DNA from 3 places in the uncultured Paraglaciecola sp. genome. Region 2 is predicted to be linked to each of the others. Evidence: predicted binding sites of a transcription regulator. Region 2 holds the regulator's gene; each other region holds the start of a gene.
The links. Region 2 encodes MetJ, which represses methionine synthesis genes. Its sites were predicted from a motif close to TAGACGTCTAGACGTCTA; they were not measured.
Positions count from the first base shown of each region.

Region 1: the regulator MetJ is predicted to act here: its motif matches at 1,385-1,402, upstream of serA (phosphoglycerate dehydrogenase).
Region 3: the regulator MetJ is predicted to act here: its motif matches at 1,203-1,220, upstream of metK (methionine adenosyltransferase).

Region 1 covers NZ_CALSOK010000010.1:479,847-483,138, reverse strand. The annotation lists gene serA (phosphoglycerate dehydrogenase) at 130-1,359, opposite strand; gene Q0Y52_RS09915 (hypothetical protein) at 1,559-1,735, shown strand; gene Q0Y52_RS09910 (AAA family ATPase) at 1,767-2,108, shown strand; gene Q0Y52_RS09905 (WYL domain-containing protein) at 2,131-3,036, opposite strand.
Region 2 covers NZ_CALSOK010000014.1:72,147-75,438, forward strand. The annotation lists gene Q0Y52_RS13915 (cytochrome c) at 150-476, shown strand; gene Q0Y52_RS13920 (HD family hydrolase) at 532-1,113, shown strand; gene Q0Y52_RS13925 (glutathione S-transferase) at 1,208-1,888, shown strand; gene metJ (met regulon transcriptional regulator MetJ) at 1,958-2,275, opposite strand; gene metF (methylenetetrahydrofolate reductase) at 2,430-3,292, shown strand, end outside.
Region 3 covers NZ_CALSOK010000010.1:486,177-489,468, reverse strand. The annotation lists gene tkt (transketolase) at 1-1,034, opposite strand, end outside; gene metK (methionine adenosyltransferase) at 1,303-2,448, shown strand; gene Q0Y52_RS09935 (M48 family metallopeptidase) at 3,065-3,292, shown strand, end outside.

The DNA of each region.
Region 1 (3,292 bases), on a different contig from region 2:
GGTAAAGCCTACTATTGCATATATTATATAAGCACCGCCTTCTTGGTATTAATACTTCATCACTCAAAATTAAAATGCCTGCTAAATTAGCAGGCATTTTAATTTTGGCTGTGGGCAACTGCCCGTTAATTAATGCAGAATTCTGGTCTTAATTGTGCCATCAATTTTTTGTAGCTGCTCAAATGCTGCTTCTGCATCATCGGTTTCAACATCAATTACTACGTAACCAATGTTTTGATTGGTTTGTAGATATTGCGCCGTAATATTCAAACCTTTTTGCGCAAATGCTTGGTTGATTTGAGTTAACACTCCTGGCGCATTTTTATGAATATGTAATAAACGTGAGCGATCAGCTTGTTCAGGCAAAGATACTTCTGGAAAATTAACGGCCGACAAGGTCGAACCATTATCACTGTATTTAGCGAGCTTTCCGGCAACTTCGACACCAATATTTTCCTGGGCTTCTTGAGTACTTCCACCTACGTGGGGTGTCAAAATAACATTATCAAACTGGGTCAGAGGTGATTCAAAAAGCTCGTTATTTGACTTTGGCTCTATTGGGAATACATCGATGGCTGCACCAGCCAATTTACCACTTTTCAGGGCATCTACCAAAGCATTTATATCAATAATAGTTCCTCTGGCAGCATTCATTAGGATTGCACCATCTTTCATCATACCCAACTCTTTAGTACCGATCATATTTTGAGTTTGTGTGGTCTCAGGTACGTGAAGGGTGACTACATCGGAAGTATTCAACAGCTGTTTTAACGTTTTAACTTGTGTTGAGTTACCTAACACTAATTTGTTTTCAATATCAAAAAACTGTACTCGCATTCCAAGATGCTCGGCCAAAATACTTAATTGCGTACCAATGTGGCCATAACCAATAATACCTAAAGTTTTACCCCGCGCTTCAAAAGAGCCCACTGCGCTTTTATCCCAAATGCCCTTATGTGCCTTAGCATTTTTTGCAGGCACACCACGCAAAAGCAAAATGATCTGAGCAAGAGCCAACTCAGCAACTGAACGAGTATTTGAAAAAGGCGCGTTAAAAACAGGTATACCTCGCATTTGCGTAGCCACCAAGTCAACTTGGTTAGTCCCAATACAAAAACACCCTACAGCTACTAACTTATTAGCCGCGACAATAACCTTCTCATTCAGCTGTGTTCTGGAACGAATACCCACAAAATGTACGTCTTTAATTTTGGCAATCAATTCATCTTCAGGGAGTGATGTTTTTAAATACTCAATGTTTTCATACCCATTAGCATGAAGAGTATCCAAGGTACTTTGATGAAGACCTTCAAGTAGTAATATTTTGATTTTTTCTTTCGGCAACGACACTTTGCTCATGATGTTCCTACGTGACAGTTAACTTGAGACATCTGGACGTCTATTTGGTGGGAAAATAGCAGAAATCAGTATATTTAGAAAGGCAATAATGACTAAATCCATATTAAAAAAGTGGATTTATAGTTATTGTTTATACACAAAGTGCTTAACGGCTTAGTTAGCTGCCAATTATTGCAGCGATAATTCGAGGAGAATACTAGTGGCAGTCACGGCCTACAAAACCTTATTTAGTGAATATCACAGTGGCCCAACTTCTTTTATCCATATGTTATCTAAGCCTATTGCACCAATACGTGACGTAGATTTATACCAAGACGACGCAGATAAATTAAAAGAAGCAGTGGACAAATCCGCAAAAAAATCAACACAAAGCTGATTTTTTTGGGGTCCATAACACTGATAAGGCCATTCAACTAAATCAACTTGCTTACCATACTAAAGAGTCCGTGTGTTTCATTGACTGTCAACGATTGGTCGATAACTATAAGGGAGAAACTGAGACATACCTATCAAAACTCACAGCACAAGCTGAATCAGAAAGTTGGATATTATTCTTTGATAAAGCTGACACTTTATTCTCTAAATACTCAGATGTTAAAAATGAACTTCACGAATATACCAATCAAGAAGTCAGTTATGTTCTCAAACGTTTATCGCAGTACCCTGGTTTATCAATACTTTCGCTGACTGAAAAGCCTATAGTGGAAATGCTCCAATATGCGGTAAATAGTATAATATCATTTCGCTAGTGCCACTTGCGATTGTATTGATCTACCCCGCCCCCGGAGCTAAAGAAATATTATCAATTAATTGAAGTACATCAAGATTAGCTAATGCCAACTGGCACCTATGATGATTTTGAGTTTGTTCCACTGAACAATCCACCTGCCATTGCCTTAATACGTAAGCAGCAACGGCAGCTCTTAATTGTATCGAAAGCATCCCATCTGTCATGTTGTAATCCATCTCTATCGCCTTCGACTGCTTAATAGTAGGATGGGGAACAATCACAATATTCACAATTTGTTGCCATTGCTGGTCATAAGGACTGGCTTCATGCACATGAACAGCCCCTTGGATCAAATCTATAAAAGTAAAACGGGTTGACACAAAATCCCGAAAACGATTACTCTTTCGATCATAAGCACGCACATGCCAGCGATGACCATTATTGATAATTGAGTGAGGCACTAACGCTCGTTCTGTTTCACCGGATGATACTGAAACATAACCACACTTCACCCCTTGTTTATTATGAATAGCTCGCATGATACTGGCAATTATTGCTACATTCGGATGTATCAGCCTGACCGCATCAAAACACTGCTCAGATGGCTGGACACCAGTTGAAATACCATTACCAAAACCGCGACTGAGGGAAGTTAAAATCACCTCTGGATCATGTTTATATATTGGCTGAAAGACATCTGTTCTATGATAACTTTTGGTTTGATGTCGCAAGATAAGATTATGTGGGGCAAGTTCTTTATAAGTACTGAAGTCTCGTGTACTGGCAGCCAACCCTGTTTTAAAACGTTGGATCAAATCTGTACGGGCAATATGACCAAAAAACTGCAGACTAAAATCAATAAATGCCAAACGGTCTGATTGTGCATGGGGTAACTCTGCCAGCTTTTTTTCTATTTGTAATTCATTTAAATTATTTTGGTATTCCATCAAGATAGACTCATAATGACTAGATCATAAGAGATTAAAGTATTCCCCCCTTCAATACAATCATTATGATTACATCAATAATATAACTCATTCACATTAAACATGATGTTTTACCATATAAAATATCATTCCTGAGTTGAAGGTAATGTCGTAGTTCAAGTTCCCATTATCCTCGGACACAATAAACATTATAAATTAAAAGATTAGATAACAATCCACTTATGGCGCTAAAAATAGCTTTTAGCTATATACCAAG
Region 2 (3,292 bases):
AAGCGTGAGTTTTTCAATTTAATTGGCTTGACTTCACTACTCAGTGCAGTAAATTCCTCAACAAACGAATATTCTAACTTCATATAAAACGCTTATTTAATAACGCTAATATCTACTCATACATTTGGGTGAAATACTGAGGATTAAACATGAAAAAAAATCATAGCAATTTATTATGCATTGTTTTTGCTACCGCTGGACTTATGTCGTCACCCATACTCGCAGCAGATATTGCGGCAGGCAAAGCTAAATCTGTTGCTTGTGGGGCGTGCCATGGTAGTAATGGTATTTCTATGATACCAATGTATCCTAATCTAGCTGGACAGAAAGAGCAGTATTTGGTTTTACAGATGAAAGCATTTCGTGATGGAGAGCGCAAAAATATGATAATGGCACCTATGACCACTGGATTAAGTGATACCGATATTGCCAATCTATCTATATATTTTTCGAGTTTAGATCCAGCTGGGAAGTAAACGAGCTATTAACTTACCTTAATACGATCACTGCCACTCGTTCAGAGAGTAATAAATGACTGAGAATTTTCAAGCTATCACCCAGTTTATCGTCGAAATTGAAAAATTAAAAAATGTTGAACGTAAGATTAAACCTGTTGGTTTATTACGTTATGAAAATAGTGCTGAGCATAGCTGGCAAATTGCTTTATTGTCCTTAACACTTCTGCCCTACGCAGAGCAAAATCCAGACCCACTAATAGTCGTCACAATGTTGTTGTTACATGACATTGTAGAAATAGATACGGGTGATAAGTTCGCTTATGACGCTAACCACGATGACTATGAAAATGAATTGGTATCAGCGCAAAGAATTTTTGCTATTTTGCCTAATGAACAAGCAAAAAACTATCTCAAACTCTGGATGGAATTTGAACAAGCTAAAACACCAGAAGCGCAATTTGCGAAAGCAATAGACAGGTTAATGCCTGTGATACAGAACCTTTATAACGGCTGCCAAAGCTGGATTGATCACGATATTTCTGTTAGCCAAATATTGCTTAAAAACTCTGCTATTGAAAAGGCTAATCCACAATTGTGGCAATGGATAAAGCAGCAAATTATAGAAGCAGGTGAACGGGTGGGTTTGAGGCGTTAGAAAAAGTTGAATTGTATACATTAATAAATAAGGTGGTCTTAGCCAAGGTCTACGTGTATAAAATACAAACAACTTTTTTATTAAGGAAGGCTAGATGATTGTAGTTCACCATTTAAATAACTCCCGTTCACAACGTATTTTGTGGTTGCTGCAAGAGCTTAATCTGGAATACGAAGTTAAACCCTATCAGAGGGATAGTGTAACCAATCTAGCCCCTATCACGCTGACATTAATTCACCCTTTGGGCAAATCCCCAATCATTACCGATGGGAATATTACTGTGGCTGAATCAGGTGCCATAATTGAATATTTAATCGGGGCCTACAACAAAAACGGAGCTGAGGGTCACCTCACTGTTCCACAACGTGGTACTGAGGTACATAGGCAATACATATACTGGCTGCACTTTGCTGAAGGCACACTGATGCCACCTCTAGTGGCTAAGTTAGTGCTGGATAGGGTAAGAACTAATGCTAAGCCGTTTTTTATTAAAATAATTGCAAATAAGATTGTGGATAAATTAATGGCAGCTTATTACGGGCCGATTATAGCTCAAAACATGGATTATATTGAAAGCCATTTAGCACATAACGCTTGGTTTGCAGGTGAAGAGTTAACAGGTGCTGATATACAAATGAGTTTTCCACTTGAAGCTGCAGTGGCACGAGGTAATACCAAAACCTTCCCAAACATTACCAAGTTTGTTGAAAAAGTCCATGCGAGACCTGCTTATCAGGCGGCCTTAGAAAAAGGTGGGAAATATGATTATGTATAGATTATTTTAGAGTCATAAACTTTAAGGTTTTAAATGAACATATTTGGCTTAGGCTTTACCCTCTGCCAATTAGTTTTCTTCTGTTTTTTTAGATAAGTTCATCTCCATCATAAGTTTCCTTACTTCTTTGGGAATGAGTTGAGTATTGTCTTTTTCTAAATCTTCATCATCAGGTAATGGTTGTCCGGTAAAAGCATGTAAGAATGCTTCACACAATAATTCAGAATTGGTTGCGTGACGCAGATTATTCACCTGACGGCGAGTTCGCTCGTCGGTGAGTACTTTCAATACTTTAAGCGGTATAGAGACTGTGACTTTTTTTACCATCTCGCTTTTTTTGCCGTGTTCTGCGTAAGGATGAATATATTCACCGTTCCATTTTGTCAAATTAGCCATTTTTTCGTTCTTTTATCTTTCTTATGCATTGAAATTCTAAACATTACGGGGAAAAGGTCAATGGTAGACTGCTAAACATCTTGACGGCTTTACGTTCAAAGTTTATTTTGGACGTCTATACGGCTAAATATTTTTGGAGTTACCCATGGCGTCTTACGCTCAAGGGATAGATGCATTAAATCAATCATTATCAGAGGTGAAAGGGATTGATGTATCGTTTGAATTCTTTCCACCTAAAACCGAGTTAATGGAAAAAACGTTGTGGAAATCTGTAGAGCGTTTAGCGCCCTTAAAGCCGTCTTATATGTCTGTGACCTATGGGGCGAATAGTGGTGAACGAGACAGGACCCATGATGTGGTGAAACGTATTCAGGCTGAGACCGGCATTAAGGCTGTGCCACATTTAACCTGTGTTGATGCAACCCGTGAAGAACTCATTGAAATTGCTAAAGATTATTGGCAAAGCGGGATCAGAAAAATTGTCGCATTGCGAGGTGATTTACCAGACGGTGTTGAAAAGCCCCAGTCTTATGCTTCTGATTTAGTCACATTGCTAAAAGATGTAGCAGACTTTGAAATTGCAGTTGCAGCTTATCCAGAGAAACACCCAGAAGCACCCAATAGCCAGTTTGATTTACTCAATTTAAAGCGGAAGGCGGATGCTGGTGCCACCGAAGCGATAAGTCAGTTTTTTTTTGATGCCGAAGTCTTTTTACGTTTTCGTGATCGTGCTGCGGCTGCAGGAATTGATTTAGACATTGTGCCAGGAATATTACCTGTGACCAATTATCAAACATTGCAACGTTTTGCCGGTTTTACCAATGTACATGTGCCTCAGTGGTTGCATAAAATGTACAGTGGTTTAGAAACCGACGATCAGACAACTCGAAATTTAATGGGCGCTAACATTGCTATGGATATGGTCAAAGTCTTAGCTAAAGAAGGGGTGAGGAAATTCCATTTTTATACTCTTAATCGTAGTGAACTGAGTTACGCTATTTGCCATAT
Region 3 (3,292 bases), on a different contig from region 2:
AACGCATCCGCTTTTTCAGCAAAGTTAGCAGGTAAGTCGCCCGCTAAACGACGCGTTAGCTCTGCTGCTAATTCTGGGTGTGTTTGTTGGTATGCCACAAATTTTTCATTCCAGGCTTGTTCTTTTACTGCACCTGATGCTTTTGCATCCCAACCAGCATAAATATCTGCAGGAATATCGAAAGGAGCATAAGGCCAGTTTAAAAATTCACGGGCAGCTTTAATTTCTTCAAGGCCTAGGGGGGCTCCGTGGCAGTCGTGGCTACCTGATTTGTTTGGCGAACCAAAACCTATAATCGTTTTACAACAAATGAGCGTTGGCTTTGATGTTTCTGCTTTCGCCGCTGCAATCGCATCAGCAATAGCTTGAGGATCGTGTCCGTCTACATTTGCAATCACTTGCCACCCATAGGCTTCAAATCGCGCCGGAGTGTTATCAGTGAACCAACCTTCGACATGACCATCAATTGAAATACCGTTGTCATCCCAAAATGCGACTAATTTACCTAAGCCCAGAGTGCCTGCTAAAGAACATACTTCATGAGAAATACCCTCCATCAAACATCCGTCACCTAAAAAACAATAAGTAAAATGATCGACCACATCAAAATTTGGTTGGTTGAATTGTGCAGCTAAGGTTTTTTCGGCAATCGCCATACCCACGGCATTACTGACCCCCTGTCCCAAAGGTCCAGTGGTAGTTTCAACACCCGGCGCATAACCATATTCTGGGTGACCCGGAGTTTTAGAATGCAATTGACGGAAATTTCTTAACTCTTCAATCGGTAATGCATAACCAGTCAGATGTAACAGAGAATAGATCAACATCGAGCCGTGGCCGTTAGATAATACAAACCTGTCTCTGTTAGCCCAATCGGGGTTGCCTGGATTATGCTGCATATGATCTGCCCACAATACTTGCGCGATGTCAGCCATTCCCATGGGTGCACCTGGGTGACCTGAGTTGGCTTGTTGAACGGCATCCATACTAAGGGCGCGAATGGCGTTGGCGAGTTCTCGACGTGTTGACGACATGTGGTCTCCTGACTGATCCGATAATTATGAATATCCGCAAATGGACATTAAAAAGGTTAATTTTAGCTATACATTTTGTATTAGCCAACAACTAACTGCAATGTTAAATACTCGATGAATCAGTATTTCCCTATCACTTTTGTTTACACCTTAGCAGAATAAACTTCATAGACGTTTGGACGTCTAGAAGTAAAGACTAGTATTTTGTATTTGGATAGTTAAAATACTCACATAAACCTGTATAACGACACTCAAGCAAGGCGCTTTTATGACCTCACATTTATTTACTTCTGAATCAGTATCCGAAGGACATCCTGATAAAATCGCGGATCAAATTTCTGATGCTGTTTTAGATGCCATATTGACACAGGACCCTAAGGCAAGAGTGGCCTGCGAGACCTTTGTCAAAACAGGTATGGTGTTAGTGGGTGGCGAAGTCACGACTTCGGCATGGGTAGATATAGAAGAAATCACCCGAAAAACAGTCAGAGAAATTGGCTATGTTCATTCAGATATGGGGTTTGATGCAGACTCTTGCGCAGTATTAAATGCAATAGGTAAGCAATCTCCTGATATTAATCAAGGTGTTGACCGCACTTCACCAGAAGAACAAGGTGCCGGAGACCAAGGTTTAATGTTTGGTTATGCAAGCAACGAAACAGATGTGTTTATGCCTGCACCTATTACTTATGCCCACCGCTTAGTAAAACGTCAGTCCGAAATACGTAAGAATGGCACACTCAGTTGGTTGAGGCCTGATGCAAAAAGCCAAGTGACTTTTATCTACGAAAATAATCAACCCGTTGCTATTGATGCAGTGGTGCTGTCAACTCAACATGATGAAAGTATTAGCACAGCAGACCTTCGCGAAGCTGTGATGGAAGAAATTATTAAACCAGTATTACCCGAAAAGTGGCTGAGTAAAAAGACCAAATTTTTTATTAACCCAACAGGTCGATTTGTCATTGGTGGTCCAATGGGCGACTGTGGTTTAACTGGTCGTAAAATAATTGTTGATACCTATGGCGGCATGGCAAGACACGGTGGTGGTGCATTTTCTGGTAAAGATCCATCAAAAGTAGATAGATCAGCCGCTTATGCAGGGCGTTATGTAGCAAAAAATATAGTAGCGGCTGGACTGGCCGATAAATGTGAAATTCAATTGTCTTATGCCATTGGTGTAGCAGAACCTACATCTATTAGTATTGAGACCTTTGGCACCAGTAAGGTTTCGGAAGACTTATTGGTTAAGTTGGTGCGTGACAACTTCGAACTTAGACCTTTTGGGCTGCTTAAGATGCTCGACTTAGAACGACCTATCTATATGGCAACTGCAGCCTATGGACACTTTGGAAGAGAAGAGTTTCCTTGGGAAAAAACAGATGTTGCTGCACGCCTCAAAGCAAGTATTTAAAGAGCTCGATTCTGAATAGGTATAGCCTCATGTGAGGCTATATTTGCTTACAGTTTTTAGAATTCAGGATGTTTTTGAATCGCATATTCACATGTCGATACAAGTTGAAGTCTTATTCTCACATACCGATTACTGATTCTCACTCTCCCCATGACTACAGATATATATGCTACAATTACTCTGAAATTAGTTCCTTCAACTGCCGCCTATCAGTATTACCCCCAAACACAGTGGTAAGAAAACCACAAAAATTTCATCAATAATAGCGCCTACTAGCATATCCTGATCATTAGCTTGCACTTTATTAAGTTCCCCGTCTACATAACCTAAGCAGCACCCTCGCTCTCATATAATTTAAATTTAATTTTTTATACGTCTCTACTCAGTCATAAAATTTAATGACAAATTAATTATTAGCTTGATATGAAGCGCATACAGTTAAAAAATCACGATTAATAGTGTTCAGTGAACAACGGGAAGATTGTGCATGGTAGTGTCAACTTAAAATTTAGTTTAGGAATTTATAAAAATAACGACATTAATCCGAACAGATACTTAATCGATTCCCTAAATCAAGGTATGATCGAACTATAACTAGACTGAATAAAAAAAATCCATGGGATATATCCAAAACTTTTGCTTAATCATTATCGTTGCGATATGTCTTTCATCCTGCGCTAAATCTCCTCTAGGGCGTAATCAACTCAAATTATATTCAAGCTCTCAGTTAGCAGGAATGGGCGAACAAGCTTTTGCCATTATGAAATCAGAACAAAAGGTGTCTAGTCAGCCAGTATCTAATCAGTATGTAAAATGTATTGCTGACGCTATTACGCAACATGTA